One region of the Burkholderia sp. SR8 genome, then DNA from elsewhere that is predicted to be linked to it. Evidence: riboswitches for the same ligand, from Rfam matches in the RefSeq annotation. Region 1 holds a riboswitch; the other holds the start of a gene.
The links. A riboswitch is a leader RNA that binds a small molecule or an ion and turns the genes downstream of it on or off. The one in region 1 is predicted to bind cobalamin.
Positions count from the first base shown of each region.

Region 1 (6,988 bases):
TGAATATTCATGTCAAAACGGCAGATATCCGGATGGCGTTTTCCTTTGCTGGCCCTTTCGCTGTGCTCGATTGCGGGCGTTGCGCCGTCCCCCCTCGCGGCGGCCGAGTTCGACGACGAACTGTCCGCGATCGACGTGCGCAGCCGCCGCCACCCGTACGATCCTCGTCCCGACAGCGTGAGCACGGCGACCCGCACCGCCAGCGACCCGCGTGACGTACCGCAAACCGTCGACAGCGTCTCGGTCGACGAAGCGCTGTCCTACGGCGGCCGCACGCTTGCCGATGCGCTGGCCGGCGTGCCGGGCATGTCGAACACGTCCGATACACGCTTCGATTCGTTCCGCATTCGCGGTTTTTCCGGCGCAGGCGACCTGCTGCTCGACGGGATGCGCGACGATGCGCAATACGTGCGCAGCCTCGGCAACATCGAGCGCATCGAAGTGCTGAAGGGGCCGGCCGCAGCGCTGTACGGGCGCGGCAGCGGCGGCGGCGTCATCAACCGGATCACCAAGCAACCGTTGCCGGAGAACTTCGGAAATGTCTCGGCCGCAACAGGCAGTGACGGACGTCTCGGCGCATCGGTCGATCTCAACCGGATGCTGTCCGGCGCATGGAGCATGCGGCTCAACGCCGGGCGTGAACATGCACGCAGCTTCCGCGACCACGTCGACGGCACACGCCAGTACGTCGCGCCTTCGATCAAATGGCAGGACGCGCGGCGAAGCTGGCTGCTGCAGTTCGAATACGACGCCTACAAGCGCGTGCCCGATCGCGGTCTGCCCGCGTCGGTCGCCGAGGTCGACGCGGCCGGCAGGCCGGTCGCGTTCTCGCTGCCGGCCGCGTCGCGGACGACGTTTTTCGGCGCAGCGGGCCAGGACACCATCCGCGACGCGAACATGAACTGGCGCTCGGTCTTCACCCACGCGCTCGGCGGCGACTGGCAGGTCCGGCACGCGCTGAGCGTGCTGGATCTGCACAGCACGTTCGACAATACCTACGTCACGCAGAGCTACGTCGCGAAACCGCGCGACTACCGACACGTGCCGCGTGCGCGCTACGTGCAGGACATGACGCATCTCAATGTGCAGACCGGCATCGAATTGAGCGGCAGGCTCGCGACAGGGCCGGCATTGCACGACCTGCTGCTCGGCATCGAATACGGTTGGCAACGGCGCGCGCCGAAGCTCCTGCAGGCGGGCGCGGCACCGGTCCCGATCACTGGACCGGACAGCGCCGTACCTGCCGGCTCGGCCCTCCGGCCGTTCGCGATGAACCGCCATCGTGTCAGCGACTATGCGGTCTTCGCGCAGGACCGGGTCGAGCTCGGACGATCGTGGAAGCTCCTCGGCGGCCTGCGCTGGGAACGCTTCGACGTCGATTCCAGCAACGTTCTGGACAACCTGCGCTCGCGGCGCACGACGACGGCGTGGGGCCCGCGGCTCGGCGTCGTGTGGTCGCCGGTCGCTGCGCACAGCATGTATGCGTCGTACAGCAAGAACTTTGCGCCGGTCGGCGGCGACCTGATCGGAATCACGCCGAACGCACGCGGCAATGCCAACGATCTCGGCCCGCAATACACGCGCCAATACGAAGTCGGCGTGAAAAGCGACTGGCGCGGCGGCGCACTGAGTACGACTCTCGCGCTGTTCCAGCTCGACCTGTACAACCGCCGCGTCGCCGATCCGATCCGGCCGGGATTTTTTGACCTGACCGGCCTCGAGCGCAATCGCGGACTGGAACTGGGCGTCGCGGGCCGGCTCGCGGGCGACTGGTTCGTGCGCGGCGGCATCGGATGGCAGCACGCGCGGGTGGTCGATGCCGAGCCGAAGTACGCGGGCAAGCGGCCGGCAGGCGTGTCGTCGTCGAACGGCAGCCTGTTCGTCAGCCACGCGCCGCTGCTCGGCTTTTTCGCGGAACTCGGGCTGATTTACGAAGGTGCGCGCCATGCCGAGCGGGACAATCTGCTCAAGCTGCCCGGCTACGTCCGCTGGGACGGCAAGGCCGGATACCGGACACGCGACCTCGAAGTGACGCTGGCGGCCGTCAACCTGACCGATCGCGACTATTACTCGAACGCGACGAGCACTGCGCAGATCATGCCAGGTTCGCCGCGGACGTTCACGCTGACGGCGGCGTACAGGTTCTGATCCCGGCGGCCCACGCGCCGGCCCCGCGCAGCCGGCGCGCCGGGCGGCTTGCATCGTGCAAGCCTGTGCTATCGTATGCGCCGCGTTCGGTGCTCGCATGCGCATTCCCGCGCATGCAGTTAAACGGGAAACAGGAGGCGGGAATCCGCCGGGCCTGTGCTGTCCCCGCAACGGTACGCCGCCCGCGCGCCGCGGTTCCCCCGCACGCGCCCAGGCCGCCCGCGATGCCACTGCCCGCCAGGGCGGGAAGGCTGCGGCCTGGCAAGCGGCCAGCCCGGATACCGGCCGACGCAAGGGGCGAGCCAAAGGCTCGCCGAACGCCCTGTCCGCGGGGGACGGATCGGGTGCGCATTCCGCCCGCGCGTGCGCGGGTTTCGCCCGATCCGCCATGCCCTGCCTGTCCGCCGGCCGCCGATGTGCCGCTCGCTGTCCCCTTTCCACCGCTACCGCACGGTGCGCGCCGTGCCGCGCCCGGTGAGCCGCGCCTGGCTCGTCGGCGCCGGCCCCGGCGACGCCGATCTGCTCACGCTGAAAGCCGTGCGCGCGATCGCCGCGGCCGACGTGCTGCTGGTCGACGATCTCGTGAACCCGGACGTGCTGCGCCACGCGCGCGCCGACGCGCGCATCGAGCATGTCGGCAAGCGCGGCGGCCATGCGTCGACGCCGCAGGAAGCGATTGTCGCGGCGATGCTCGCGCACCTGCGCGCGGGCCGCAGCGTCGCGCGGCTCAAGGGCGGCGACCCGTTCGTGTTCGGCCGCGGCGGCGAGGAACTGCTCGCGCTCGGCGCGGCCGGTTTCCCGGTCGAAGTCGTGAACGGCATCACGGCCGGGATCGCCGCGCCGGCCGCGCTCGGCATTCCGGTCACGCATCGCGGCGACGCGCAGGGCGTGATCTTCGTCACGGGCCACGGCGCGGGCGCCGACGAACCGGACTGGCGCGCGCTCGCCGCGACGCGGATGACGATCGTGATCTACATGGGCATTCGCCGGCTCGATGCGATCGCGGCCGCGCTGCGCGACGGCGGCCTTGCCGGCGACACGCCGTGCGCGGCGATCGAGAACGCGACGCGCGACGTGCAGCGGCACGTGCTCGCGACGCTCGATACGATCGTCGAACGCGTGAGCGCGACCGGCATCGGCTCGCCCGCGATCGTCGTGATCGGGCGCGTCGCGGCGCTCGCCGACGATCCGGCGGTGCGTGCCGCGCTCGGCACGCGTGCATGATGCGCGTCGCGCTCGGCGTCGGTTTCCGCGCGAACGTGAGCGCCGCGCAGCTCGACGCCGCGATTCGCGCGGCGCTCGCACAGTACCCGGACGCGGAGCCGGCCGTCGTCGCGACGCTCGCCGACAAGGCGCGTGCGCGGCCGCTGCGCACGCTGTGCGCGCGGCGCGGCTGGCCGCTCGTCGCATTCGACGCGGCGCAGCTCGCGCAGTGCACGGCGCCCGCGTCGAGCGGCCCGTCGGCTGCCGCGCTCGCGCGCTTCGGCGTGGCCGGCGTGGCCGAGCCGTGCGCGCAGCTTGCAGCGCCTGCCGGGCGGCTGCTCGGCCCCAAATCCATCGTGGGCGGCGTGACGGTCGCGCTCGCCGGCCCGCTCTGAACTTTTGTTTCGCTTTCGACAGGACGACTCCCGATGAAGACCGATGCCGAATCCCATCAGCGGATGACCGAACGCCGCCGCGCCGGCCATGAAAAGAAACAGGCCGCCGCCACGCAGGAAAAGGGCCTGCTGATCGTCAACACCGGCAACGGCAAGGGCAAGAGCACGGCCGCGTTCGGGATGGCCGTGCGCGTGCTCGGCCACGGGATGCGGCTCGGCGTCGTGCAGTTCATCAAGGGCGCGCTGCATACGTCCGAGCGCGATTTCCTCGGCGCGGTCGCGCAATGCGACTTCGTGACGATGGGCGACGGCTATACGTGGAACACGCAGAACCGCGACGCCGACATCGCGACCGCGCGCAAGGGCTGGGACGAGGCGCGCCGGATGATCGACAGCGGCGACTACCGGATGGTGATCCTCGACGAGCTGAATACCGTGCTGAAGTACGAATACCTGCCGCTCGACGAAGTGCTCGCGACGCTCGTCGCGCGACCGGCTTCGGTGCACGTCGTCGTCACCGGCCGGCATGCGCCGGATGCGCTGATCGACGCGGCCGATCTCGTCACCGAGATGCGGCTCGTCAAGCATCCGTACAAGGAGCAAGGCGTGAAGGCGCAGCCCGGCGTGGAGTTCTGACCGATGCCGGCCTGCCCCGCGCTGTTCGTCAGCGCGCCCGCGTCCGGCCAGGGCAAGACGTCGGTGACGGCCGGCCTCGCGCGGCTGCACCGCCGGCTCGGCCGGCGCGTGCGCGTGTTCAAGACCGGGCCGGATTTTCTCGATCCGATGCTGCTCGAACGCGCGAGCGGCGCACCCGTGCATGCGCTCGACCTCGGGATGGTCGGCGAAGCCGGTTGCCGCGCGCTGCTCGCCGACGCCGCATGCGATGCGGACCTGATCCTGATCGAAGGCGTGATGGGGCTGTTCGACGGCACGCCGAGCAGTGCCGACCTCGCGGCCGCGTTCGGCGTGCCGGTCGTCGCGGTGATTTCCGCGAAGGCGATGGCGCAGACGTTCGCGGCGATCGCATTCGGACTCGCACGGTTCCGGCCGGGACTGCCGTTTCACGGCGTGCTGGCGAACCGTGTCGGCTCGCCGCGGCATGCGGCGCTGCTGCGTCAGGCGCTGCCCGGCGACTTGCGCTGGCTCGGGCACGTGCCGGCCGATGCGGGCATCGCGCTGCCGGAACGGCACCTCGGCCTGCACCAGCCGGCCGACATCGCCGACCTCGATGCGCGGCTCGAGCGTGCGGCCGACGTGCTCGCACAGACGGCGCTTGCCGAATTGCCGCCCGCCGTCGCATTCGCCGAACCGGACGTTGCGACCCCGCTGCCGCGCGCGCTCGCCGGCAAGCGGATCGCGATCGCGCGCGATGCCGCGTTTTCGTTCATCTATCCGGCGAATCTGGCGCTGCTCGCCGCGCTCGGTGCGCAGCTGCAGTTCTTCTCGCCGCTGGCGGACGAGCCCGTACCCGGCGATTGCGACGCGCTGTTCCTGCCAGGCGGGTATCCGGAGCTGCATGCGGCGACGCTCGCGGCGAATGCCGTGACCGCGCGGTCGATCCGCGCGCACGCGTCAGCCGGCCGGCCGATCGTCGCGGAATGCGGCGGGATGGTGTATCTGTGCGAATCGCTGACCGACGTGGACGGCGTGACGACGCAGATGCTCGGGCTGCTGCCCGGCCATGCGACGATGCAGCGCCGGTTCGCGGCGCTCGGGATGCAGCAGCTGGAGACGCGCACCGGGGCGATGCGCGGGCATACGTTTCACTATTCGCGGCTCGATACGCCGCTGGCGCCGGTGGCGACCGCCGCGCGGCCCGATGGCGAGCCGGGCAGCGGCGAAGCCGTGTATCGCTCGGGCGCGATCGTCGCGACGTACATGCACATGTACTGGCCGTCGGATCCGGATGCGGCGGTGGCGCTGTTCGGCGGGGATGTGTTCTAGTGTGACCGGCATCGCCACGACGCCTGGCCTGAACGGCACCTCACACCGAAATCACGAAGTCGTTTCGGCATAGTCGCTGCACGCGCTGCTTGCGATTGCAGATGCCGTTCGATGTCGATGCGTTGCGGCAGGATGCGGACGACATCGGACGTGTCGTCCGTTTCGCGATGGAACACGGCGGTACGTATTGAAGTCGGCCGCCCGCTCGTCGTCGCTTCTGCGCGCCCGCCTTGCCGTCACACCAGGAACGCTTCGGCCAGCTTCACCCAATACGACGCGCCGGTCGGCAGCGCCGCGTCGTTGAAGTCGTAGCCGGGGTTGTGCACCATGCAGCCGCCCTCCCCGTCGCCATTGCCGATGATCAGGTAGCAGCCCGGCCGCTTCTCGAGCAGGAACGCGAAATCCTCGCTGCCCGTGAGCGGCACCATCCCGTCGATCAGGTTCGCTTCGCCGACCCACTCGCGCGCGACGCCGCGGGCGAACGCGGTCATCTCCTCGTCGTTGACGAGCACCGGGTAGCGGCGCTGGTAGTCGATCGTGGCGCTCGCGCCGAACACGGCCGCCTGCGCATGAACGACTTCCTTGATGCGCGTTTCGAGCAGGTCGCGCACGTGCGGCTTCAGCGCGCGCACGGACAGGCGCATCTGCGCGCGGTCGGGGATCACGTTCGGCGCGTCGCCCGCGTGGATCGCGCCGACCGTGACGATCGCCATATCGAGCGGCGACACGTTGCGCGACACGATCGTCTGCAGTGCGATGACGATCTGCGCGCATACGACGACCGGGTCGATCGCCTTGTGCGGCACCGCGCCGTGGCCGCCGCGCCCCTGCACGTCGATGATCACGGTATCCGACGACGCCATGAACGGCCCCGGCAGGAAGCCGAATTTGCCGGTCGGGAAACCGGGCATGTTGTGCATCGCGAAGATCGCGTCGCACGGGAATTGCTCGAACAGCCCGTCGTCGAGCATTTTCTTCGCGCCGCCGAGCCCTTCCTCGGCCGGCTGGAAAATCAGGTTCAGCGTGCCGGAAAAGCGGCGCTCGCGCGCGAGGTGCTTCGCGGCGGCAAGCAGCATCGCGGTGTGACCGTCGTGGCCGCACGCGTGCATCTTGCCGGGGATCGTGCTCTGGTACGGGAGACCGGTCGACTCGTGGATCGGCAGCGCGTCCATGTCGGCGCGCAGGCCCAGGCGCTGCGCGCCGTCGCCGACCTTCAACTGCGCGACGACGCCCGTGCCGCCAAGCCCGCGATGCACCGTGTAGCCCCACGCCTGCAGTTGCTCGGCGACGAGGTCGCT
Region 1 is NZ_JAULUC010000007.1:108,431-115,418, forward strand. Features, by position in the region: gene Q3A80_RS11155 (TonB-dependent receptor) at 10-2,148, shown strand; cobalamin riboswitch at 2,218-2,452, shown strand; gene cobA (uroporphyrinogen-III C-methyltransferase) at 2,563-3,372, shown strand; gene Q3A80_RS11165 (cobalamin biosynthesis protein) at 3,369-3,746, shown strand; gene cobO (cob(I)yrinic acid a,c-diamide adenosyltransferase) at 3,780-4,382, shown strand; gene Q3A80_RS11175 (cobyrinate a,c-diamide synthase) at 4,386-5,690, shown strand; gene Q3A80_RS11180 (M20 aminoacylase family protein) at 5,927-6,988, opposite strand, start outside.

Region 2 (23,475 bases), on a different contig from region 1:
CCATACAGACGACGACATCGCGCGGCTGTTCGACGTGAACCTGCGCCAGGTGTTCGTCGTCACGCGCGCGATGCTGCCGTTGCTGCGCCAGCGCGGCGCGGGCAGCAGCATCGTCGGCATATCGTCGATCGAAGGCTTCCGCGCGATTCCGAACTGCACCGTCTATGCATCGTGCAAGGCCGCGCTGACCGGCTTCACGAAAAGCCTCGCGCTCGAACTCGGGCCGGCCGGCATCCGCGTGAACCAGATCGCGCCCGAAACCACCGAGACGCCGCAGGTGCCCGTGAGCGCGATGGTCGCGGCCGCGCATCGCGAGCACATCCAGCGCTGGATTCCGCTCGGGCGCTTCGGCGCGGCCGGCGACATCGCCGGCGCCGCGCTGTTCCTCGCGAGCCCGCTCGCCGCGTGGGTCACCGGCACGACGCTGCACGTGGACGGCGGCGCACTCGCGGCGGCCGGCTGGTATCGCGACCCGAACGGTTTCTGGACCAACTTGCCGGTCGTCATCGGCAACGGCTTCGGTTTCTAGGCAGCGGCCGGCCATCGAGACGGTTTCATCCGTTCAATTCACGCGGCGCGCGCGCGCCGCCACCGGAGACATCATGAAAATCCTGATCATCGGCGGTACCGGCCTCATCGGCGGCCACGCCGCGCTGCATCTGCGCGCACAAGGCAACGACGTGACGCTTGCCGCGCGCAAGCCGCCGGCGCCCGGCAGCGCGCTCACGCAATTCGACGTGCTGCTGCGCGACTACGTGGCCGGCGATTTCACGCGCGACGATCTCGCGCCGTTCGACGCGATCGTGTTCGCGGCCGGCAACGACATTCGCCATCTGCCGCCGGGCACCGACGAAGCCGCGCACTGGGAACGCGCGAACGTCGACGCGGTGCCGCGCTTCTTCGCGCTCGCGCGCGACGCGGGCGTGAAGCGCGCGGTGCTGGTCGGCAGTTTCTATCCGCAGGTCGCGCCGGCGCTCGTCGACACCGTGCCGTACGTGCGCTCGCGTCATCTCGCCGACGAACGCGTGCGCGCGCTCGCGTCGCCGTCGTTCGCGGTGTGCAGCGTCAATGCGCCGTTCGTGGTCGGATCGGTGCCGGGGTTGCGCAACGAGATGTTCGCCGCGTACGCGGCCTATGCGCAGGGCAAGCTCGCCGGCCTGCCGGTGTACGGACCGGCCGGCGGCAGCAATTTCATTTCGACGCAATCGCTGTCCGAAGCGATCTGGGGCGCGCTGCAACGCGGCGAGGCCGGTCACGCGTATCTGGTCGGCGACGAGAACCTGAGCTTTGCCGACTACTTCGCCGCGTTCTTCCGCGCGGCCGGCAATCCGCAGCCGGTGCCGTCGCTCGACCAGGAGCATCCGCTGCTGCCGGACATCGCGATCTACACGGGGCGCGGCAACGTCGTGTCGTATGAGCCCGATCCGGCCGATATCGCGTTGCTGCGCTATCGGCGCGGCGACGTGCAGCGTGCGGTCGATGAAGTCGTTGCGCAGTGCGGCGCGTGAGCGCACGGCACAAACGACAACGTCCAGCCGCCGGCGCTGCATGCCGGCGGCGGGACGTTCATACCGCGTTCGACCCGTGACGTCGATACCGCGCGTCACGCGCCGATGCGCTGTTCGATCCTCTTCATCGTAGCGGTCATCTCGGCCGGCAGGCGCAGCTTCAGCTTGTCGAACAATTCCGCATGCAGCTTCAGCTCCTCGCGCCATTCGTCGGCGTTGATCGACGTGACTGCGTCGAACTGCTCGCGCGTGAAGTCGAGCCCGTCCCAGTGCAGGTCGTCATACGCGGGCGACACGCCGAACGCGTGTTCGCCGCCGCCGCCGTTGCCTTCGAGACGATCGAGCATCCACTTCAGCACGCGCATGTTCTCGCCGAAGCCCGGCCACACGAACTTGCCGTTCGCGTCCTTGCGGAACCAGTTCACGCAGTAGATCTTCGGCAGCTTCGCGCCAGCGGCTTCGAGCTGCTTGCCGAGCTTCAGCCAGTGCGCGAAATAATCGCTGACGTTGTAGCCGCAGAACGGCAGCATCGCGAACGGATCGCGGCGCACGATGCCCTGCTGGCCGACGGCGGCGGCGGTCGTCTCGGAACCCATCGTCGCGGCCATGTACACGCCTTCGACCCAGTCGCGCGCTTCCGTCACGAGCGGCACGGTCGTCGAGCGGCGGCCGCCGAAGATGAACGCGTCGATCGGCACGCCGGCCGGATTCTCCCAGTCCGCGTCGATCGACGGGCATTGCGACGCCGGCGCGGTGAAGCGCGAGTTCGGATGCGCGGCCTTGCGGCCGGTTTCCTTGCCGATTTCGGGCGTCCACGGGTTGCCCTGCCAGTCGGCGAGCTTCGCGGGCGGCGTGTCGGTCAGGCCTTCCCACCACACGTCGCCGTCCTCCGTCAGCGCGACGTTCGTGAAGATCACGTTTTCCTTCAGCGTCGAGATCGCATTCGGGTTGGTCTTCACGCCGGTGCCCGGCGCGACGCCGAAGAACCCGGCTTCCGGGTTGATCGCGTACAGGCGGCCGTCGCGGCCCGGTTTCAGCCACGCGATGTCGTCGCCGATCGTCGTGACCTTCCAGCCGTCGAAGCCCTGCGGCGGAATCAGCATCGCGAAGTTGGTCTTGCCGCACGCGGACGGGAATGCCGCCGCGACGTGATACTTCTTGCCGGCCGGCGACGTCACGCCGAGGATCAGCATGTGTTCCGCGAGCCAGCCCTGGTCGCGGCCCATCGTCGACGCGATGCGCAGCGCGAAGCACTTCTTGCCGAGCAGCGCGTTGCCGCCGTAGCCCGAGCCGAAGCTCCAGATTTCGCGCGTGGCGGGGAAATGCACGATGTATTTCACCGGATTGCACGGCCACCGCACGTCCTGCTGGCCCGCTTCGAGCGGATGGCCGACGCTGTGCACGCACGGCACGAATTCGCCGTCCTCGCCGAGCACGTCGTACACGTCGCGGCCCATGCGCGTCATGATCCGCATGTTGACGGCCACGTACGGGCTGTCGGACAGTTCGACGCCGACGTGCGCGATCGGCGAGCCGAGCGGGCCCATCGAAAACGGCACGACGTACAGCGTACGGCCGCGCATCGAGCCGCGGAACAGGCCGTTCAGCGTCTCGCGCATTTCGTCCGGCGCGATCCAGTTGTTGGTCGGACCGACGTCGTCGGGCGATTCGGTACAGATGAACGTGCGGTCTTCCACGCGCGCGACGTCGGACGGATCGGACTGCGCGAGATACGAGTTCGGCCGCTTCGCCGGGTTCAGGCGAATCAGCGTGCCCTGGTCGACCATCGCCTGGCACAGCGCGTCGTTTTCTTCCTGCGAGCCGTCGCACCACACGACGCGTTCGGGCTCCGTGAGCGCCGCGATGCGCGACACCCAGTCGATCAGCTTGCGATGTTTGACGAATGCCGGGGGAGCGATCAGCGGGCCGTGCGTCGCTTCGGCCAAAGAGTTTTGCGACATGGAAATGTCTCCAGATTATTGGGCGGGGATGGGGGATGCGGGGCGAGCCCGCGAGATGGGGAATGCGGTCGGAGCGCAGGTTGAAGCGACGCGCAAGGCGGGACGCGCGAGCGGAGCGCGTGTCGATGCCGCGATGCGGGCGAGAGAAGGTGATGTCTCGTATGAGTGTGCGAACGCGAGTTTCGCCATGCAAGCAACCTGCCGTACAACTCCATGCCGGCCAGCATACCATCGCCGTTATTGGGCGGGCGTTGCGTTGCAACAAGAAACAACTGTGACGACGCACCGGCACGCGCGTTGCAGGCAGGTCCTTTTTACTGGATCGTCGCGCGCGCTTTGGGGACGAATCGGCTGGAACGTCCGTCCCGCAAGGGTTCCGCGCACGCGGAAAAATTGCCGTCGCGCATGCGCGTGCGATGCACGCGAATGCGCGCGGCGCGAATTCGCGTTTTCGCTACTCAGGCAAACCCTGAATTAGGTTGCGTACACAAACATCCGTCGCGACCGCGTTGGGTACGCTACCGCTCAAAACGGCGCGCCGGGCAATCCGGGGTAATACGCGCCTGCCGCCATCCCGCCGTCGACCGACAGTTCCGCACCGTTGCAGTACGACGCTTCGTCGCTCGCGAGAAACAGCGTCGCGCGCGCGATTTCGTCGGGCAAGCCGACGCGCTGCAGCGGCACGTGCGTGTAGTGCTTGTTGACTTCATCGAGCGGCGCGCCGGTCGGGTTCGACATGACCGTGTTCACGCCGCCCGGATGAATCGAATTCACGCGCACGCCCTGGTGGCCGAGTTCGAGCGCCGCGACTTTCGTCAGTCCACGCACGCCCCATTTGCTCGACACGTACGCGGCGAGCGCGTTCACGCCGCGCAGTCCGTCCACCGACGAAATATTGACGATCGATCCGCGCTTCTGCGCAATCATCAGCGGCGCGATCGTGCGGATGCCGACGAACGTGCCGACCAGGTTGATCGACACAGCGCGTTCGAAATCGCGTTTCGACAGCTCGGTGATCGCGCCGAACGTCAACACCGCCGCGTTGTTGACGAGCACGTCGATGCGGCCGAACTGCTCGACGGTCGCGTCCGCCACGCGTTGCCAGCTGGTTTCGTCCGACACGTCGAGCCGCATGAAACGCGCCGCGTCGCCGAGCTCGCGCGCGAGCGCCTCGCCTTCCGCATCGAGCACGTCGCCGATCACGACGCGCGCACCCTCTTCGACGAACAGCCTGCACGTTGCCGCGCCCATCCCGCGCGCGCCGCCCGTGACGATCGCCACCTTCCCTTCCAGTCGTCCCATGTCGTTTCCTCTTCGATGCCTTCCGATTGCGGTTTGCCGGCCGCGACGCAGCGCTGCGTGCGTGCGAGCCGGCGCTCCCGATTCACCGGCGCCGCAGCGATAGGCCGCACGCGCCGCGTATGCGTTCAGCCCCAGTACGCCTGCCCGCCGTCGAGCGGCAGCGTCGCGCCCGTCAGGTACGCGGCGTCGCGGCTCGCGAGAAACACGATCGCGCGCCCGATGTCCTCCTCGCAGTCGCCGACGCGGCCGAGCGGGATCGTGCGGAAGAACGCCGCGGCTTCGTCCGGGTTCGCGTCGACCCAGCCCTGCAGCCCCGGCGACAGCGCATGCGGCGCGACCGCGTTCACGCGGATCCCGTCGGCGCCCCATTCGCAGGCCGCCGCCCGCGTGAGCGCACGGATCGCTTCCTTGGTCGCCGCGTACGCGCCGTATCCCGACGTGTCCCAGCGCACCGCGGCCGACGACGCGAAATTGACGATCACGCCGTCGCCCTTCAGATGCGGATGGCACGCTCGCATCATCCGCAGCGTCGCGATCGGCCCCGACTCGAGACCCGCGAGAAAATCCGCGTCGGTCACATCGAGCAGGCGGCCGAGCGGCACGACCTGCGCGTTGTTGACGAGGATCTGCACGCCGCGAAAGCGCTCGACCACCGCATCGACGCACTGCCGGATCTGTTCGGCATCCATCACGTCGCAGACGAACGGCTCCGCGACACCGCCGCGTGCACGAATCGCGTCGCACGTCGCGACCAGCTTGCCGCGCGTGCGGCCGACCACGGCCACCTGCGCGCCTTCGGCCGCGAGTGCGTGCGCGACGCCTTGGCCGACGCCCTGCCCCGCGCCCGTCACGAGCGCGACCTTTCCGTCGAGCATGCCCATGCGCGCCCTCAAGCGACGATCGCCGGATGCGCCTGCACGGGGCCGCCGAGCAGATCGCGATACGACGGCGGCTGCTTGCCGTCGAGATCCGCGATGCCGTACCGCAGCGCCGCTTCCGCACCGACCAGCACCTGCCCGGACAGCGCCATGCGTTGCGGATCGGCGTGAATCGCATGGATCACGCGCCCGGTGAATTCCGGGCTTTCGGCGACCAGCGAGAATTCCTTGTACAGATCGGGATGCTCGTCCCACACGCGCGTCGTGCGCTCGGTGCGCAGCGGCCCCATCCAGATCGACACGGCCGCGACATCGAACGGCTTCAGGTCCACGGCCATGTCCTTCGCGAACTTGTCGACGCCGGACTTCTGCGCACCATACGCGGCGCCATGCATGTAGCAGCTCGCGCCGAACGACGACGTGAACGCGATCAGCCCGCTGCGGCGCTTCGCCATCAGCGGCGCCGCATGCCAGCTCGCGACGTACGCGGAGCGCAGCCCGACGTCGAGGATGTTCACGAGATCGAGCGACTTCTCCCAGAACGGGCCCGGCAGGATCAGCTGATCGTGCAGGTAGGTCGCGTTGTTCACGAGGATGTCGAGCCGGCCGCTTTCGCGTTCGACGCGCTCGAACAGCGCCTGCACCTGCGCGTCGTCCGCGTGGTCGCACGCGACCGCGATCCCGCGGCCGCCGAGCGCGTCGATCTCGCGCGCGGTCGCGTGGATCGTGCCGGGCAGCGATGCGTCGCCCTCGTTCTGCGAGCGGCCCGTCACGTAGACGGTCATGCCGGCCGCGCCGAGCGCGCGTGCGATGCCCTTGCCCGCGCCGCGCGATGCGCCCGTCACGACGGCGACCGGCGCCTCGTGGTTCTGTGTCATGTTCGGTGTCTCCTGGGGGATGGTTCTCGACCGGCGTGGATCGCGTGCGAGCATCAGGCAGCAGGCAGCTGCGCGCCGGCGAACAGCACGCGCGGCGCATCGCCGTCGTAGCGGGCGGACAGCGTCGACGTGACGACGCAGCGCGTGGCCGCGATCTTCCATTCGCCGTCGACTTTCCGGTATTCGTCGTCGTAGGTCGCGCCGAGCTGCGTGAGCGTGCGCGCATGGGTATCGAGCATCTGGTAATGCAGCCCCCACGTGCCGCGCGCATGCGTGTCGTCCAGCACGGTGATGTCGGGGTTCACGCCGTGGTGCATCTCGACGATGTGCGGGTGGCAGCCCAGCCGCTCGAACACGTCGACGAGCGCGTCGCGATGGTCGAACGTGCCGATCCGGCCGTAGTCGATGTGCACGGTGCCGGGCGCGAAGCAGTCGCGCATGCCCTGCGGATCCTTCCGGTCGCAGCACGCGAAGTAGCGGGCCTTCAGCCGGCGGATCGCGTCGGCGTCCTCGAGCCTGCGCACGCGCACTTCCATTCGTTCGATCGGGGTCATGCCGTCTCCTTGGTCTCGTGTGCGCGGATCGCAAGCCGCGTCGACGCCACGTTACAGGCGCACGGGATGCCGGCCATCACCTGTTTGGATGAACCCGCTGGCCGGTCGCTGCGTTCGTCCGAACGGACGATGCGATGCACGCGGCTTCGTTCCTACCATCGGACGACACCACCACGAGATACCGCGATGGACGACACGACCCGCACGCTCCACGAATACGAGCAGATCCGCCAGCTGAAGTACCGGTATTTCCGCGCGATCGACACGCACGACTGGTCGCTGTTGGAACAATGCGTGACCGATGACTGCGAAGTGCGGCTGCAAGGCGGCCGCTATGCGTACGACGGCCGCGACGCGTTCGTGTCGAGCCTGCGCGCGCTGATCGGCAAGCCGACGTTCCTGACGATGCATCACGGCCATCATCCCGAGCTCACGCTGGTGTCTGCGGACCACGCATGCGGCGTGTGGTTTCTCGAGGATCACGCGATCAATCTCGACGAGCACTACCTGGTGCACGGCACCGCGTTCTACGACGATCAATACGTGAAGCGCGACGGCGTGTGGCGCATTCACGCGACGCGTCACGAGCGGCTGTTCGAAACCGTCACGTCGCCGATCCCGCCGTCGTTCACGCTGACCGCGAACCGCTTCGTGCCGCGTACGCGCGGCGCGGCCGAATCGACATTCGACGTTTCCTGAAACCCGGCGGCAGCGCCGCCGATCCCGTCATTTCCCGCTGGAGCCGGAACAATGGAGAAAGTCATTTACGTGTTGTGGCGCGATGCGCAGGCCGCACCCGAGCCGTGGAGCCGCAGCGTGCGCGCGCAGCTCGCCGACAAGCTGCTGTCGCTCGGCGCGCACGGCGTGCAGGTGAACGTCGCCGACGCCGACGTCGCGCCGGCCGCCGGCCTGAAGCAGACCAACACGCAGCCGGGCATCGACGGCATCGTCGCGGTGTGGGTCGACAGCGCGAACCCGATGTTTCGCCAGCCGTTCGACGACGCGGTGCGCGCGGCCGTCCCGCACATGGCCGCGTATCTCGTCACCGAGTCGCAGCCGATTCCGAACACGCGCTTCCCGGCGCGGCCCGGCGAACGCACGACCGGCTTCTCGCAGCTCGCGTTCCTGAAGCGCCCGCCGCGGCTCACGCACGAAGCGTGGCTCGACGTGTGGCACGGTCATCACACGCGCGTCGCGATCGATACGCAGGACAACTTCCTGTACGTGCAGAACGTGGTCGTGCGTGCGCTCACGCATGCGGCGCCCGGCTACGACGCGATCGTCGAGGAATGCTTCCCGGCTGCGGCGATGACCGATCCGCACGCGTTCTTCGATGCGGTCGGCGACGACGAGAAATTCCAGCGCAATGTGGCGGAGATGATGGACAGCTGCGCGCGCTTCATCGATTTCGACAAGATCGACGTGGTGCCGACGAGCCAGTACGTCGTGAAGCCGGTGCGCGGATAAAAAAAAACGCCAACCCGCGATGAACGGGCTGGCGTCGTGCCGCGGGTCGGGCGATTACGAGAACTGATTCATCGTGTTGTCCTTGCCCGCCGCCTTCAGCGCTGCTTCGCCGCTGAAGTATTCCTTGTGGTCGTCGCCGATATCCGAGCCGGACATGTTCTGGTGCTTGACGCACGCGATGCCCTGGCGGATTTCCTTGCGCTGTACGCCGGCCACGTAGCCGAGCATGCCCTGGTCGCCGAAGTATTCCTTCGCGAGGTTGTCGGTCGACAGCGCAGCCGTGTGGTACGTCGGCAGCGTGATCAGGTGATGGAAGATGCCCGCTTCGCGCGATGCGTCGGCCTGGAACGTGCGGATCTTCTCGTCGGCGATCTTCGCGAGTTCCGTGTCGTCGTACTCGACGCTCATCAGGCGGGCGCGGTCGTATGCCGACACGTCCTTGCCCTCGGCCTTCATCGCGTCGTAAGCCTGCTGACGGAAGTTCAGCGTCCAGTTGAACGACGGGCTGTTGTTGTACACCAGCTTCGCGTTCGGGATCACCTTGCGGATTTCGCTGACCATGCCGCCGATCTGCGCGATGTGCGGCTTTTCGGTTTCGATCCACAGCAGGTCGGCGCCGTTCTGCAGCGACGTGATGCAATCCAGCACGCAGCGCGCTTCACCCGTGCCCGCGCGGAACTGGAACAGGTTGCTCGGCAGGCGCTTCGGACGCAGCAGCTTGCCGTCGCGCTTGATCACGACGTCACCGTTGCCGAGCTGGTCGGCCGACAGTTCTTCGCAATCGAGGAACGCGTTGTATTGATCGCCCAGGTCGCCCGGCGTGTTCGTCACGGCGATCTGCTTGGTCAGGCCGGCGCCGAGCGAGTCGGTACGCGCGACGATGATGCCGTCGTCCACGCCCAGTTCGAGGAACGCGTAACGGATCGCGCGGATCTTCGCGAGGAAGTCCTCGTGCGGCACGGTGACCTTGCCGTCCTGGTGGCCGCACTGCTTCTCGTCGGACACCTGGTTCTCGATCTGGATGCAGCATGCGCCCGCTTCGATGAACTGCTTGGCCAGCAGGTAGGTCGCTTCCGCGTTGCCGAAGCCGGCGTCGATGTCGGCGATGATCGGCACGACGTGCGTCACGTGGTTGTCGATCTTTTCCTGGATCGCGGCCTTCGCGGCGGCGTCCTTCGCCGCATCGAGCTCGCGGAACAGGCCGCCGAGTTCGCGCGCGTCGGCCTGGCGCAGGAACGTGTACAGCTCGCGGATCAGCGCGCTGACCGAGGTCTTCTCGTGCATCGACTGGTCCGGCAGCGGGCCGAACTCCGAGCGCAGCGCGGCGACCATCCAGCCCGACAGGTACAGGTAGCGGCGTTCGGTGCTGTTGAAGTGCTTCTTGATGGAGATCATCTTCTGCTGGCCGATGAAGCCGTGCCAGCAGCCGAGCGACTGCGTGTACTTGGACGGGTCGGCGTCGTACGCGGCCATGTCCGCGCGCATGATCTTCGCGGTGTAACGCGCGATGTCGAGGCCCGTCTTGAACTTGTTCTGGGCACGCATGCGGGCGGCGTACTCGGGATTGATGGCATTCCACGCGCTGCCGTGGTTTTCCTTCAAACCAGCCACTGCCTTGATGTCGTCTTGATATTGGGACATGTCTATCTCCTGGGAACGAAGCGCATTTGAGTAAAGCGTTCAGCGTGTCCGCCGCGTGTGACGAAGCGAACTGCATGGACTCAATACTAACGCCGGCCGTCGCGGTTTCGAACAACTCTTATATAAGACATAAGATATAAATTTCGCTTGTTTTTCAATGAGATAAGCAAGCCGTTTTGCGATGCAAAACAGGTTTTCAAGCGGCGGGACGGCGTTGCGGCGGGAATTCGGCTCGCATTCCGCGATATGAAACGATCTTTCGGCACCTGGTGGAACGACAGATTTCGCAGTCCACGCGTCACGGCCCTGCCGCGGATGTGACAAAACGTCTATACTTGGACGATTCATCGACGGCGAACGACACGCGCCGTCTCCGCGTATCGCGATGCGCCCCTCCTGCCTGGAACGACATGAGCGACTACCCTGTTTTCGACGCGCTGTGCGAGCTGCTGACGACGTCCGGCGCGCGGTTCCGCGTGCTCGAGCACCCGGCCGAAGGCAAATCCGACGTGATCGCCGCGATTCGCGGCACGCGTCCCGAACAAGGCGCGAAGGCGATGCTTTGCACGTTCAGGGACGGCGGCGATGCCGCGGCGCTCGCGGTGATCCCCGGCCATCTGAAGATCGATTTCCGCAAGGTCGCCGACGCGCTCGGCCGCCGCAAGGCGACGCTCGCGCCGCCCGAACTCGCCGCCACGGTCACGCGCTGCGTGATGGGCGCCGTGCCGCCGTTCGTGTTCGACGCGAACGTGACGCTCGTCGTCGATCCCGCGCTGATCGCGCTCAATGACGAAATCGCGTTCAACGCGGGCCGGCTCGATCGCTCGATCGTGCTCGATGCGTCCGACTATGTGCGGATCGCCCGGCCGCTGCTGGCCGACATCACGCGGCCGCAAGCGAGCGATGCGGGCACCGCAGCCGCCGCACCGGCCGCGCCGACGCTCGAGGCCGACGCATGACCACACCCCGCCGCCACCCGCCATCCGAACAGGCGTCGCTGATCGAACAGGTGCTGCGCATCGCCGAAGGGCTCGGCGCGATGTTCGCACCGTTCACCGAGGTCGTCGTGCACGACCTGCGCACGCCCGAGCACGCGATCCTCGCGATCCACAACAACCTGTCGGGCCGTGCGGTCGGCGATCCGGCGACCGAGCTCGGCCTTGCACGCATTGCCGACGACGACTTCCCGCAGGTGCTCGCGAACTACGCGAACCGCTTCGCCGACGGCCGCACCGCGAAAAGCACGTCGGTCGGCATCAAGGATTCGACCGGCCGCTACGTGGCCGCGCTGTGCCTGAACGCGGACGTCACGCTGTTCCGCGGCTTCCAGGGAATGCTGAACCAGTTCTGCAGCACCGAAGGCGAGCCGGTCGCCGAAACGCTCGACCCGGCCGGCGCGGATGCGATCCGGCAGCGCATCGATGCGTACGCGACGCGCCTCGCGACCACGCCGCGCGAATTGAAGACCGACCAGCGCCGCGAGCTGATGCAGACGCTGAAGGCGGACGGCTTCCTCGAAGTGCGCCGCGCGATGGAAATCGTGTCGCAGCATCTCGGCGTATCGCGCGCCACTGTATACAACGATGCGAAATGAAACGTGACGCGAACGCGCACGCGCCGCGCCTCGCGTTGACCTGTTGACTGACTCTTCCGACGAGCGACTCATGAACACTCCGACCCTCCCCACCTACGACGACGTCGCGGCCGCCGCGGCACGGCTCGAAGGCCACGCGCACCGCACGCCCGTGATGACGTCGCGGACGATCGACGAAGCGCTCGGCGCGCAGGTGTTCTTCAAGTGCGAGAACCTGCAGCGCATGGGCGCGTTCAAGTTCCGCGGCGCGTTCAACGCGCTGTCGCGCTTCGACGCGACGCAGCGCCGCCACGGCGTCGTCGCGTTCTCGTCGGGCAACCATGCGCAGGCGATCGCACTGTCGGCGCGCATCCTCGGGATCCCGGCGACGATCGTGATGCCGCAGGACGCGCCGGCCGCGAAAATGGCCGCGACGCGCGGCTACGGCGGCAACGTCGTCACGTACGACCGCTACACCGAAGACCGCGAGCAGATCGGCCGCGAGCTCGCCGACAAGCACGGGCTCACGCTGATCCCGCCGTACGACCACGCGGACGTGATCGCCGGCCAGGGCACCGCGGCGAAGGAACTGTTCGACGAAGTCGGTCCGCTCGATGCGGTGTTCACGCCGCTCGGCGGCGGCGGCCTGCTGTCGGGCACCGCGCTCGCGACGCGCGCGCTGTCGCCGCATGCGAAGCTGTACGGCGTCGAGCCGGAAGCCGGCAACGACGGCCAGCAATCGTTCCGGTCGGGCTCGATCGTCCACATCGACACGCCGCGCACGATCGCCGACGGCGCACAGACGCAGCATCTCGGCAACCTGACGTTCCCGATCCTGCGCCGCGACGTCGACGCCATCCTGACCGCGACCGACGCTGAACTCGTCGACTGCATGCGCTTCTTCGCGACCCGTATGAAGATTGTCGTCGAGCCGACCGGCTGCCTGTCGTTCGCGGCCGCGCGCCGGATGAAGGACGAATTGAAAGGCAAGCGCGTCGGCATCGTGATCAGCGGCGGCAACGTCGATCTCGAGAACTTCTGCGCGCTGGTCTCCGCGTCCGCATGACCGCCGCGGCGCGTCGGTGACGCGACGAAGATCGCGTCCGTCACGCGCTGCCGCTCCTTCACGTCGCGTTAAGTTTCGCGCCCTAGACTGATTGGGTCGTCCCGCAGTCAGTCGTGAAGAAGGAGCCACCATGAACATGCACGCGATCGTCGCCGCCGCCCTCGCGGCAGCGTCCCTGTCGGCGTTCGCTCAACCGAACGCCGCGTCATCCGGTTTTGCCGCCCCGTCGCCACGCGACCACGTTGCGCAGGCCGGTCATCATTCGACCGCCGGCTTCGTGCTCGCGAAGATCGATCAGAACAATACGCCGCCCGATCGCGGCGGCGATCCGGGCGGCCGCACGCACGCCGGCACGCATATGTAACCGCGGCACACGTCACGCTGCGGGAGCCGGCCGCGTCGGTCGGCCGGCTCCCGCAGCGGCATCCCCCATCCCCCCATCACAGCGACGGCAGCGACGGATCGCGTGCCGCAAGAATGTCCGCGGTGCGCCGCTGCAATGCGCCGTCGAGCGTCTCCGGCTGCGGAATCAGCCAGTAGCGCCCGTCGCGAATGCCGTCGAACACCCTTGCGGCGAACGCGTCGGGCGTGAGCCCGTGCGCATTCAGCATCGAACGCATCGTGTCGACGAAGCGCTGCACTTCGGGCCGGTCGTGCACAGCGCCGAACGGATCGTCGAAGATGCCCGACTGTACGGGGCCCGGCGCGAGCAGCGACACGCCGACCGGCGCGCCGAGCATCCTGAGCTCGCCGTACAGCGATTCGGTCAGCGCGACCACCGCGAACTTCGTCGCCGAGTAAGGCGACATCAGCGGGCTCGGCAGGAAGCCGCCGACCGACGCGGTATTGACGATCCGCGCCGGCACGTTGCGTTCCAGCATCCGCGGCACGAAGCTGCGAATCCCGTTCATCACGCCGTGCACGTTGATCGCGAAGCTGCGCTCGAACCGCTCCGGCGCGATTTCCCAGCTGAAACCGGTCGCCATCACGCCCGCGTTGTTGAACAGCAGGTCGACGCCGCCGAAGCGCTGCCATGCCGCGTCGGCCAGCGCATCGACGGCATCCGGCCGGCTCACGTCGGTCGGCACGCACAGTACGTCGGTGTCGAGCGTCGCGGCGAATGCGTCGAGCTTCGCCGGGTCGAGGTCGGCCAGCACGACGCGCATCCCGAGTGCGGCCGCGTGGCGCGCGAGCCCGCTGCCGATGCCGCTGGCCGCGCCGGTGATCACGGCGGTGCCGCCGCCGAAGCGAATCGAATGCGTCATGTCAAAGTCCTGTCGGGTCGATGTGCGGATGCGCATACGCGGGAATCACCGGCGGCGGCAGCGGCGTGCGGCCGTCGAGCGAGCGCACCGCGAGCCCGTGCGACAGCGGGAAATGCAGGCTGTGCGCGACGAGGCCCGTGCGCTCGCGCGCCGGCAGGCTGCACAGCGCGAGCGCGGTTTCCGCGAGATACGCGACGTCCTCGGTCGGATAGCCTTCGGGGATGTAGCGCGCCGCGCCCGGCGTGCGGATCGCGGTGCTCGGCGCGACGAGGTTCACCGCGATGCCGTCGGCCTCCAGTTCGGCCGCGAGCCCCTGCGTGAAGCGCGACAGCGCGGCCTTCGCCGCCGCGTACACGGTCGCGCCGCCCGCGCGCGAGAAATCGTCGAACGGCCGCAGCGGCGCGAGTGCCGTGACCGAGCCGACGTTCACGATCCATCCGGCGCCGCGTGCGCGCATCAGCGGAATCGCCGCCTGGCTCAGTGCGAACGGGATGCGCAGATAGTGCTCGATCGTCGTGTCGAACATCGCCATCGGCATCGCGTCGACGCATGCGTAGTCGGCCACGCCCGCGTTGTTCACGAGGATGTCGAGACCGCCGGCCGCGTCGGCCGCGCGGGCGACGAGCGCGTCGCGCTCGGCAGGATTCGACAGGTCGGCAGCCAGCGCGATCGCGCGGCCGCCGGCCTGCTCGATCAGCGCGACCGTTTCGGCGAGCGTGCCGGCGGTCGTCGCGGACTGCGTGAGGCTGCGCGCGGTCACGACGACGGTCGCGCCCTCGGCTGCCAGCCGCTGCGCGATCGCGCGGCCGATGCCGCGGCTCGCGCCGGTCACGAGCGCGCATTTGCCCGCGAGCGTCGCGGTTCGGGTGTCGTTCATGGTGTCTCCGGTGAAGGTGGGGTTCCGTGCGGACCGTTCGGCGTCAGCCCGCGATATCCGCAACGTGCAGCACGAACTTCGTTTTCGCGTCGCCCGTTTGAACGAGGTCGAGTGCGCGCGCCGCCTGTTCCAGCGGAAAACTGTCGAAGCGCGGCACGCGCAGCGCACGCCGGCCGAGCCGGTCGGCGATCGATGCGAGCGTGGCGCCGCTCGGCATCCGGCTGTAGGTCATCGCGGTGCGCAGCCCGCGCCGCTCGGCTTCCGCTGCCGTCGCGGCCAGCCGCTGCGCGTCGCCGGGCGCGAGCGTCATGATGTTCGCGAGCGTGCCGCCGGGCGCGAGCAGGTCGAGTGCGGCGGGCAGCGTGTCGCCGCCGACCGCGTCGAGCACGAGGTCGACGCCGCCGGGTGCCCACGCGTTCACCGCGGCCGCGATGTCCTGCGCGCGATAGTCGATGCTCGTCGCCGCGCCGAGCGACTCGACGGTGTCAAGGTTGCGCGCCGAGCACGTGGCCGCGACGCGCGCGCCGGCTTGCGCGGCAAGCTGGATCGCGAACGTGCCGACCGCGCCCGCGCCGCCGTGCACGAGTACGGTCTGCCCGGCGCCCAGGCCGCCGTCGTCGAACAGGCCGGCCCATGCGGCGAGCGCGGGTGTCGGCGTGGCGGCCGCTTCCGCGAAGCCGACCGCCTCCGGCAGCCGCACGACCGAGTCGTGACGCACCGCGACGTATTCCGCATACGCGCCCCAGCGCCCTGCGCCGACGTCGGTCTGCGCGAACACGCGCATCCCCGGTGCGAATCCGTCGACGCCGTCGCCGACCGCCTCGACCACCCCGGCCGCGTCGAAGCCGATCACGAACGGAAACGTCATCTGCATGAACGCGCCGAGATAGCCTTCGCGGCATTTCCAGTCGGCGGGATTCACGCCCGCGTACGCGACGCGAATCAGCACGTCGCCGGGGCCCGGCTTCGGCGTGGGAACGTCGGCCACGCGCAGCGCGTCGGAATGGCCGACGCGGTCGATCAGCAAGGCTCGCATTGCTTGTGTCTCCGGATGATTGGAAATCGGTTTGCACGCCGGCCGGGGCCGGTCGGCCGGCGCGCGTTACGCGTGACGCGTCACGCCGCCGTGTCGGCCAGCAGGCTCGATGCGAGCGGACAGAACGCGTGCGAAATCGCGTCGACGGTCCAGTCGGGGCTTTCGGCGTCGAAACGGCGGTCGACCCAGCCCCAGTGATACGGATGCAGCAGGTATTCGCCGAGCAGATCGCCGACGTGCGCGAACTCCTGCTGCCATACATGCGTCCACGCGCCGGGCGTCACGATCCGGCTCAACCGCCAGTTGCGGATGCCGGGCATGAACGCAGGCATGCGTAGCAGCTCGCGCTCGAGCTCGCGTACCTGCGCTTCGCTGGCCGTCGGCCGCACCCGCAGCATCAGCGTGCGCCACACGCCGTCGCGCAGCGCCGGCTCGCGCAGGCCGCCGCCGATCGCGTCACAGGCGGCGCCGTCGATCCGCACGACGCCCGGCACGCGCGCAAGCGCCGTGAAATCCGTCGCGCGGCCGGTCGCCCGTTCGTCGCGCAGCACGTCGAGCGTGTAATCGCCCGCGCCCCAGCAGCCTTCGAGATTGCGTGCGAGCGCCACGCGTGACACGCCGGGCAGCGCATGCGCGGCGTCGCGCAACGCACGTTCGAGCGCGGCGACAGCGCCGTTCGCCGAAACCTGGATCTGGGCCGTGTCATGCCGCATGGTCGGCCTCCATCGGTGCGGGCAGCGGCGTGTCGGCGCCGGTCATCACATGGCGGCGGCGGGCGTCGCACAACGCATCGACGGCGATCCAGAATGCGACCGCGTCGGCGTCGGTCAGCGCACGCATCCGGTAGTACGACGGCGCATCGGCAACCTGCCAGATCAGCCACAACGTGCTCGGCTGCCCCGGCACCGCGACGGGCGGCGACACCCAGCAGCCCGCAGCGGTCAGTCCGCGGGCGGCATGGCCCGGCAGATAGCGGTCGCGCAGCAGCGCGAGCACGTCGGGAATGCGCTCGGGCGCGACGGTGATTTCGTCTACGATCTGGATCATTTCGCGGGTCGTCTCCGAGGCTTCGTGGCGGAATGCGAAACCGGCCGCCTACGCCGTTCCGGCGAGGCCGGATGCGGCCGGCGTGGATAGCATTCTTGCGTGGCGGCGCGCGGCCAACCCCTACCGGCGCGCTCATCGGCCCCTGTCATCGCGTTCAAAACGGAACACACATGAAACAGCACGCAATGCCGGCCCGCGGGCGCGTACTACCGGGCCTCGGCGCCCGCCTGCTCGACGAGCTGACGCGCAGCGGCGCGCTGCCGGAGCAATCGCGCGGGACCTCGGCCGCGCCGTCGGCAATGCCGACGCGCGACGGCTTCGTCGCGCTGTATCGCGACGCGATCGAGCGGCTCGAGGCGCAGGTCGCGCGCGGCAACGGCCATCCGCCGATGCGCAAGCAGGAAGTCGACCTGATGTGCCGCTGCCTGCTCAGCTGCGCGACGCTCGCCGACGCGATCCGCTGCGCGGCCGAGTTCTGCGCGATGCTGACGCCGCGCGCCGGCGCGCTGTCGCTGACGGTGCGCGACGGGCAGGCGGCGTTCCGGATGGATTCGCTGCGCCGTACGCGCAGCCCGGCCGCATGCCTCGTCGACCTGACGGGCCTGTTCTGCTATCTGCAGCTGTTCGGCTGGTTGATCGGGCAGCCGCTGCGGCCGCACGACGTGTGGCTGGCCCATCCGCGCCGCGACGACGCGATGCCGCTGCTCGGGCTGTTCAACGCGCCGGTCGACGTGGGCCGCGCTACCTACGGCTTCGCGTTCGACGCGGCACGGCTCGATGCTCGCGTGGTGCGCCAGCCGGGCGAACTGGCCGCGTTCCTCGTCGATTTCCCGTTTCGTCTGATCGATGCGGCGCCGGCCGTCGTGTCGTGGACGCAGCAGGTGCGCGGCTTTCTCGACGCGGCGCTCGCGCGCGAGCAGGCGCTGCCCGCGCTCGCGGAGCTGGCCGCGTGGCTCGGCGTCAGCGCAGCGACGTTGCGGCGGCGGCTGGCCGCCGAACGCAGCGGCTATCACCTGTTGCGCGAGCAGTGCCTCGCCGACGTCGCGCGGCGCTGCCTGCGCGAATCCGACTGGCCGGTCGCGCGGATCGCCGCGCATCTGGGATTCGGCGGCGAGGAAGCATTTCGGCGCGCGTTCGTGCGGTGGACGGGCGTCGCGCCAAGCCGGTTCCGGCGCAACGGCGGTGGTGCCGCCCCGCTTCGTCCGACGTGAATCGGGGCCCGCATACGCAAAAGCACGGTTCCGGAAAGCGTCCCGCGAACACTGACGTTTTTTCGCACCGCGCGCTGCCGGGCAATTGACGCCCGCAAGCGCTCGCCATTACGCTTGCGCGCTGATGGTTCCCGGAGACGGGATCAAAAGGGAACGCAGGGAGGCCATGCCTCGAATCTGCGGCTGCCCCCGCAACTGTAAGCGGCGAATCCGCGCCACCGCATGCCACTGGGAGACCGGGAAGGCCGGCGCGCATAACGACCCGCGAGCCAGGAGACCTGCCATCGACCCGAGGTCCAAGCAGCCGCACCGGGCGGGGTGTCCCGGCGCGCCAGGCACCGCCTTTGGCGGGCGCCCCGTTGCATGGACGGCCCGACCTCAGGACCCTTCCGATGTCCGTACTTGCCGGATCCGCTTCCCCGCCGGAAGCATCGCGCCGCCACGCCGCCCGCATGCGCGGCCGGGCCGCGCCCGTGTGCCGCGCCGCGCCGCCGGCTGTGCCCGGCGAGTGCCGCACGTGCGACGACGACACGCGCCGCGCTCGCCCGCACTGCCCGGCCGCGCGATGACCCGCCCGACGAACCCGCACGGGCCGCACCGCGCCCCGCATACGCTCGCCGTACCCGCAACACGATCACGTTTCGCTGCCCCATGAACCTTCGCCACCTTCTCGCCACGTCCGCCGCCACGGCGCTGCTGTCCCCGCTCGCGCATGCCGCCGGCGACGCGGCGCTCGCGCAGCCGCCGCAGCCCGCGGACGCCACCGACCTGCCGACGATCACCGTGACCGACACGCGGCACCTGCCCGAGTCGTTCGACCAGCGCTATGCGACGACGCAGGTGCTCACGCGTGCCGATCTCGACCGCCTGTCGCCGAGCGACCCGAGCATCACGCAGGCGCTCGCGACGCTGCCGGGCGTGACCGTGTCGCAGAACGGCGGCCCGGGCTCGTCCGCGTCGGTCAGCATCCGCGGCTCGTCGGCCAGCCAGGTCGCGGCCTTCATCGACGGGATCCGGATCGGTTCGCCGACCACCGGCGTCGCGCCGTGGGCCGACCTGCCGACCGACGCGTTCGAGCGCGTCGAGGTGATTTCGGGGCCGGCCGCCGCCTCGTTCGGCGCGAACGCGATGGGCGGCGTCGTGCAGCTGTTCACGCGCCGCGCGGCCGGCCAGCCGAACCAGACCACCGTGTCGTTCGGCGGCGGCTCGAACAAGACCTTCGACACGCAGCTGCGCACGTCGGGCACCGTGCCGTCGACGGGGCCGCTCGCCGCCCTCGGCGGCCTCACGTACGCGCTCGGGCTGCACGACTACAACACGGCCGGCATCGATTCGACGCGGCCCGTGTTGCCGTACCACGAGAACGGCCGCAACCCGTATCACGCGCAGGACCTCGACGCGCGGCTCGGCTATGCGCGCGACAACTGGTCGATCTCGACGTTCGCGCTGTACCACCGCTCCGACCTGTCGTTCGACAACGCGGGCTTCGCGAACCGCGAGCTCGATCATCAACTGACGACCGGCATCGCGTTCCATCTCGACATCACGCCCGACACGCAATTCGACCAGTCGGTCGGTTATGCGAACGACCGTCAGTTCCTGTATGCGAACGATCCGGCCATCGCGACCGACCAGATCGACTCGCAGCGCATCAGCACGTCGACGTCGCTCACGCACCAGGAACATGGCTTCCACCTGTTCGGCCTGCCGCTGTCGGGCGAGACGAAGCTCGCGTACGACTTCACGCGCGAGCAGGCGTTCCTGCCGGTCGACGTGCCGGACGGCGTGCCGACCCGCAACGATTCCGCATTCTCGCTGCATCAGTCGGCCACGCTCGGCAGCGTGACGATGTTCGTCGCGGGCCGCCACGAGATCATCGCGGGCAAAGCCGTGAACACCGGCAACGCGGCACTGTCCTGGGCGATCACGCCGGCGTATGCGGCACGTGTGTCGTACGGCAACGCGTTCCGCCTGCCGTCGTTCAACGACCTCTACTACCCCGGTTACGGCAATCCGGACCTGAATCCCGAGCGCAGCAATACGGTCGAGGCCGCGCTCGACGCGAACACCGCGTACGGCACCTTCAGCGCCGCGATCTACGACACGCGCGTGAGCAACCTGATCGCGTACAACCCCGCGACGTTCTCGCCGGTCAACATCGGCCGCGCGCATATCCGCGGGATCGACCTGTCGTACAAGGGCACGATCGGCCGCTCGACGCCCGTCAGCGTCGCGATCGGGATTCTGAATCCACAGGACGAAACCAACGACGGCTGGCTGAACCGCCGGCCGCGGCAGACCGTCAGCGTGAACGTCGACCACACATGGGACGAGCTGAAGCTGCACGCGCTGAGCACCGGCGCGTCGTTGACCTACGGCGGCACGACGTTCGACGACCCGGCCAACGCGACCTATCTGCCGTCGTATCTGACCGTCAACCTGCGCGCGTCGTACCGGATCAACGCGCATCTGACGGTGTCCGCGTCGCTGTCGAACCTGTTCGACCGTCAGTACATGACCGCATACGGCTACAACACGCTCGGCCGCACCGCGTTCGGCAAGGTCAGCTACACGTTCTGACGCGCGCCGCCGGCCTATCGGCGCCCACGGTCGCGGGCGTCGATGCGTCACGTGCGCATCAGGCTCCGACCGCGCTGCGCACGCCGGCGACCATCTGGATCGCGCCGAACCCGGCAATCACGACGGCCGATACGCGCGACAACCGGTGCATGAACGTCAGCGACATCCTCGTGCGCAACGCGGCGCTCGCGCTGCTCAGGCACAGCCACCACATCGCGGAACCCAGAAACACGCCGGCGACCATCAACGCCACGGTCGGGCCCATCGCGCCGGCCTCCGTGCCCGCCAGCGGCCCGAGCGCCGCGAAGATACCGACGAACGACAGGATCGTCATCGGGTTCGACAGCGTGAGGCCGAACGTCGTCAGGAAATCGCGCAGCACGGTCGTGCGCGGCAAGCCGCCCGGTGGCGCGGAGGCCGCAGGCGCCTGCCGCGCGATGCTCGCGGCGAGCCACACGAGGAATGCGCCGCCGCCGATCTTCAGCGCGACGGTCAGCGCCGGAAACGCGGTGACGATACCGGCGACGCCCAGCGCGCCGAGCAGCCCGTAGAGCGCGTCCGCGCATGCGGCGCCGATGCCCGTCGCGAAGCCCGCCTGAAAACCGCGGCTCAGGCTGCGCTGGATGCACAGCATGCCGATCGGGCCGACCGGCACCGCGATCGACAATCCCATCACGACGGACTTGATGAACAACATGGCCGGCTCCTTGCGAGATGCGATGACTCGAACCGCCATCGTAGGGAAAGTCCGGCCGCCGCCGAAGCCGGTTTTTAAGGAAAAATGGCGGCTTCACCTTAAAAACTCCGCCGCGATGGACGAACTCGACTGGAAGATGCTTGCGCTGCTGCAGGCCAACGGCCGCATCAGCTACACGGAACTGGCGCGCCAGGTTCACCTGTCGGTGCCGGCGGTGACGGAGCGCGTGAAGCGCCTCGAATCGGCCGGCGTGATCGACGGCTATACGGCGCGCGTCAATCCGGCCGCGGCCGGCTACCCGGTGAGCGCGCTGATCGGCATCACGGTGCCGCAGCCGGCGAAGGCGAAATTCCTGAAGCTGCTGGAAACGATCCCCGAAGTGGTCGAGTGCCATCACGTGACCGGCGCCGATTCGTACGTGATGCGGTTCGTCGCGGTCAGCATGGCGCACCTCGAGCAACTGATCGAGCGCATCAACCTGTACGGCGAAACGCGCACGTCGATCGTGATGTCGACGCCGCTGCCGGCGCGCGGGCTTGCGCGTCCCGCCGCGGCGATCAAAGGCATGCGGGGGTGACAGGACGCCCCGCGCTGCGCGATGCTGTGCAAAGCGCACCCTGCACGAACCGGACACCCTGCCATGTCAGTCATCGGACTCAATCATTACAACCTGCGCGCGGATCGGGCGACGCTCGAGACGCTGCGCGATTTCTACGTGAATGTCGTGGGCCTCGAACCCGGCCATCGGCCGCCGTTCCGGAGCGCCGGCTACTGGCTGTACGCGGGCACGCAGGCGATCCTTCATCTGTCGGAAGCCCGGCCGGGCGAGATGCGGCCGTCGCACGCGGTCAATACGTTCGATCATGTGGCGTTTTCGTGCGAGAACGCCGCGGGCATGGAACGGCGCCTCGCCGATGCGCAGGTCCGCTACTCGCGCACCTACGTGCCGCTCACGCGCCAACTCCAGCTCTTTTTTGCCGATCCGGCCGGGAATGGTGTCGAGTTGAATTTCACGCAGCCGGAGGACGTTTCCGGTGACGACGCGCGTTAGCGCGGCATCGTCGCTTGCGAATCCGGCGTCGTCGTCGGACGCCATGCTTCCGCGGGCCGCGTGACGGCAGCGTCTTCGCGCCGGACGCGTCCTGGTTCCGGCCCGGGCCATGCCGACACGGACGGCGACGCGTCGAGCAAGGGGATGCCGACTGCGACGCGGATCGGCGCGCGCGCGGCAACCGTATCACCGCGGCTTCACGAGCTTCACGACCGTCAGCGCGCCGTTCACGCGCTCGATGCGGACCTTGACCCTGTCGCCCGCGCGCAGCGAGTCGAGCATCGCCGGGTCGCCGGCCTTGAACGTCATCGTCATCGGCCCCATTCCGACGTTCTCGAGTGCGCCGTGTTTCAGCGTCAGCGTCCCGTGCGCGGCGTCGATCCGCTTCACCTCGGCATCGGTCAATGCCGCATCCGGCGCGGACGACTTCATGTCGCCCCTGTTCATGTCGGACATGCTGCCGGCCGCGCGCACCGGCATTGCCATGACGACGACCATCACGCCGAGCACGGCGACTGCAACGCAGCGGATCTTCATGGAGCCCCTCCCCGGCCGCAGCATGATGAACGCGCGCGTCACACCAGCAACGTCGCGACCGCCCACGAGATCAGCACGACGCCCAGCGCGCGGCCGACCTGCTCGCCGCCCGGCAGCACCTTCTCGACGAGCACGATCAGCGACAACGCGACGATCCACACGACGTTCATCACGCCGCCGACGAACAGCAGCGCCATCAGCAGCCAGCAACAGCCGACGCAATACGCGCCATGACGCGCGCCGAGCACGAAACTGCCGACGACACCCGGGCGCCAGCAGGTCGCGAGAAACCGCACCGGCGACCGGCATTGCCGCAGGCACGCGCGTTTCAGCGGAGAAAACTGAT
Region 2 is NZ_JAULUC010000003.1:312,517-335,991, reverse strand. Features, by position in the region: gene Q3A80_RS05740 (SDR family NAD(P)-dependent oxidoreductase) at 1-529, shown strand, start outside; gene Q3A80_RS05735 (NAD-dependent epimerase/dehydratase family protein) at 603-1,508, shown strand; gene Q3A80_RS05730 (phosphoenolpyruvate carboxykinase (GTP)) at 1,604-3,469, opposite strand; gene Q3A80_RS05725 (glucose 1-dehydrogenase) at 3,995-4,771, opposite strand; gene Q3A80_RS05720 (SDR family NAD(P)-dependent oxidoreductase) at 4,897-5,652, opposite strand; gene Q3A80_RS05715 (SDR family NAD(P)-dependent oxidoreductase) at 5,661-6,527, opposite strand; gene Q3A80_RS05710 (nuclear transport factor 2 family protein) at 6,581-7,081, opposite strand; gene Q3A80_RS05705 (nuclear transport factor 2 family protein) at 7,268-7,780, shown strand; gene Q3A80_RS05700 (EthD domain-containing protein) at 7,832-8,548, shown strand; gene Q3A80_RS05695 (isocitrate lyase) at 8,603-10,189, opposite strand; gene Q3A80_RS05690 (YbaK/prolyl-tRNA synthetase associated domain-containing protein) at 10,600-11,148, shown strand; gene Q3A80_RS05685 (helix-turn-helix transcriptional regulator) at 11,145-11,783, shown strand; gene Q3A80_RS05680 (threo-3-hydroxy-L-aspartate ammonia-lyase) at 11,854-12,828, shown strand; gene Q3A80_RS05675 (hypothetical protein) at 12,959-13,192, shown strand; gene Q3A80_RS05670 (SDR family NAD(P)-dependent oxidoreductase) at 13,269-14,093, opposite strand; gene Q3A80_RS05665 (SDR family NAD(P)-dependent oxidoreductase) at 14,095-14,970, opposite strand; gene Q3A80_RS05660 (NADP-dependent oxidoreductase) at 15,014-16,006, opposite strand; gene Q3A80_RS05655 (Dabb family protein) at 16,087-16,719, opposite strand; gene Q3A80_RS05650 (hypothetical protein) at 16,709-17,053, opposite strand; gene Q3A80_RS05645 (AraC family transcriptional regulator ligand-binding domain-containing protein) at 17,224-18,264, shown strand; cobalamin riboswitch at 18,373-18,564, shown strand; gene Q3A80_RS05640 (TonB-dependent receptor domain-containing protein) at 18,916-20,844, shown strand; gene Q3A80_RS05635 (LysE/ArgO family amino acid transporter) at 20,903-21,541, opposite strand; gene Q3A80_RS05630 (Lrp/AsnC family transcriptional regulator) at 21,657-22,118, shown strand; gene Q3A80_RS05625 (VOC family protein) at 22,182-22,592, shown strand; gene Q3A80_RS05620 (copper-binding protein) at 22,779-23,129, opposite strand; gene Q3A80_RS05615 (DUF2182 domain-containing protein) at 23,168-23,475, opposite strand, start outside.
Region 2: another riboswitch for cobalamin. It lies ahead of Q3A80_RS05640 (TonB-dependent receptor domain-containing protein); the one in region 1 lies ahead of cobA (uroporphyrinogen-III C-methyltransferase).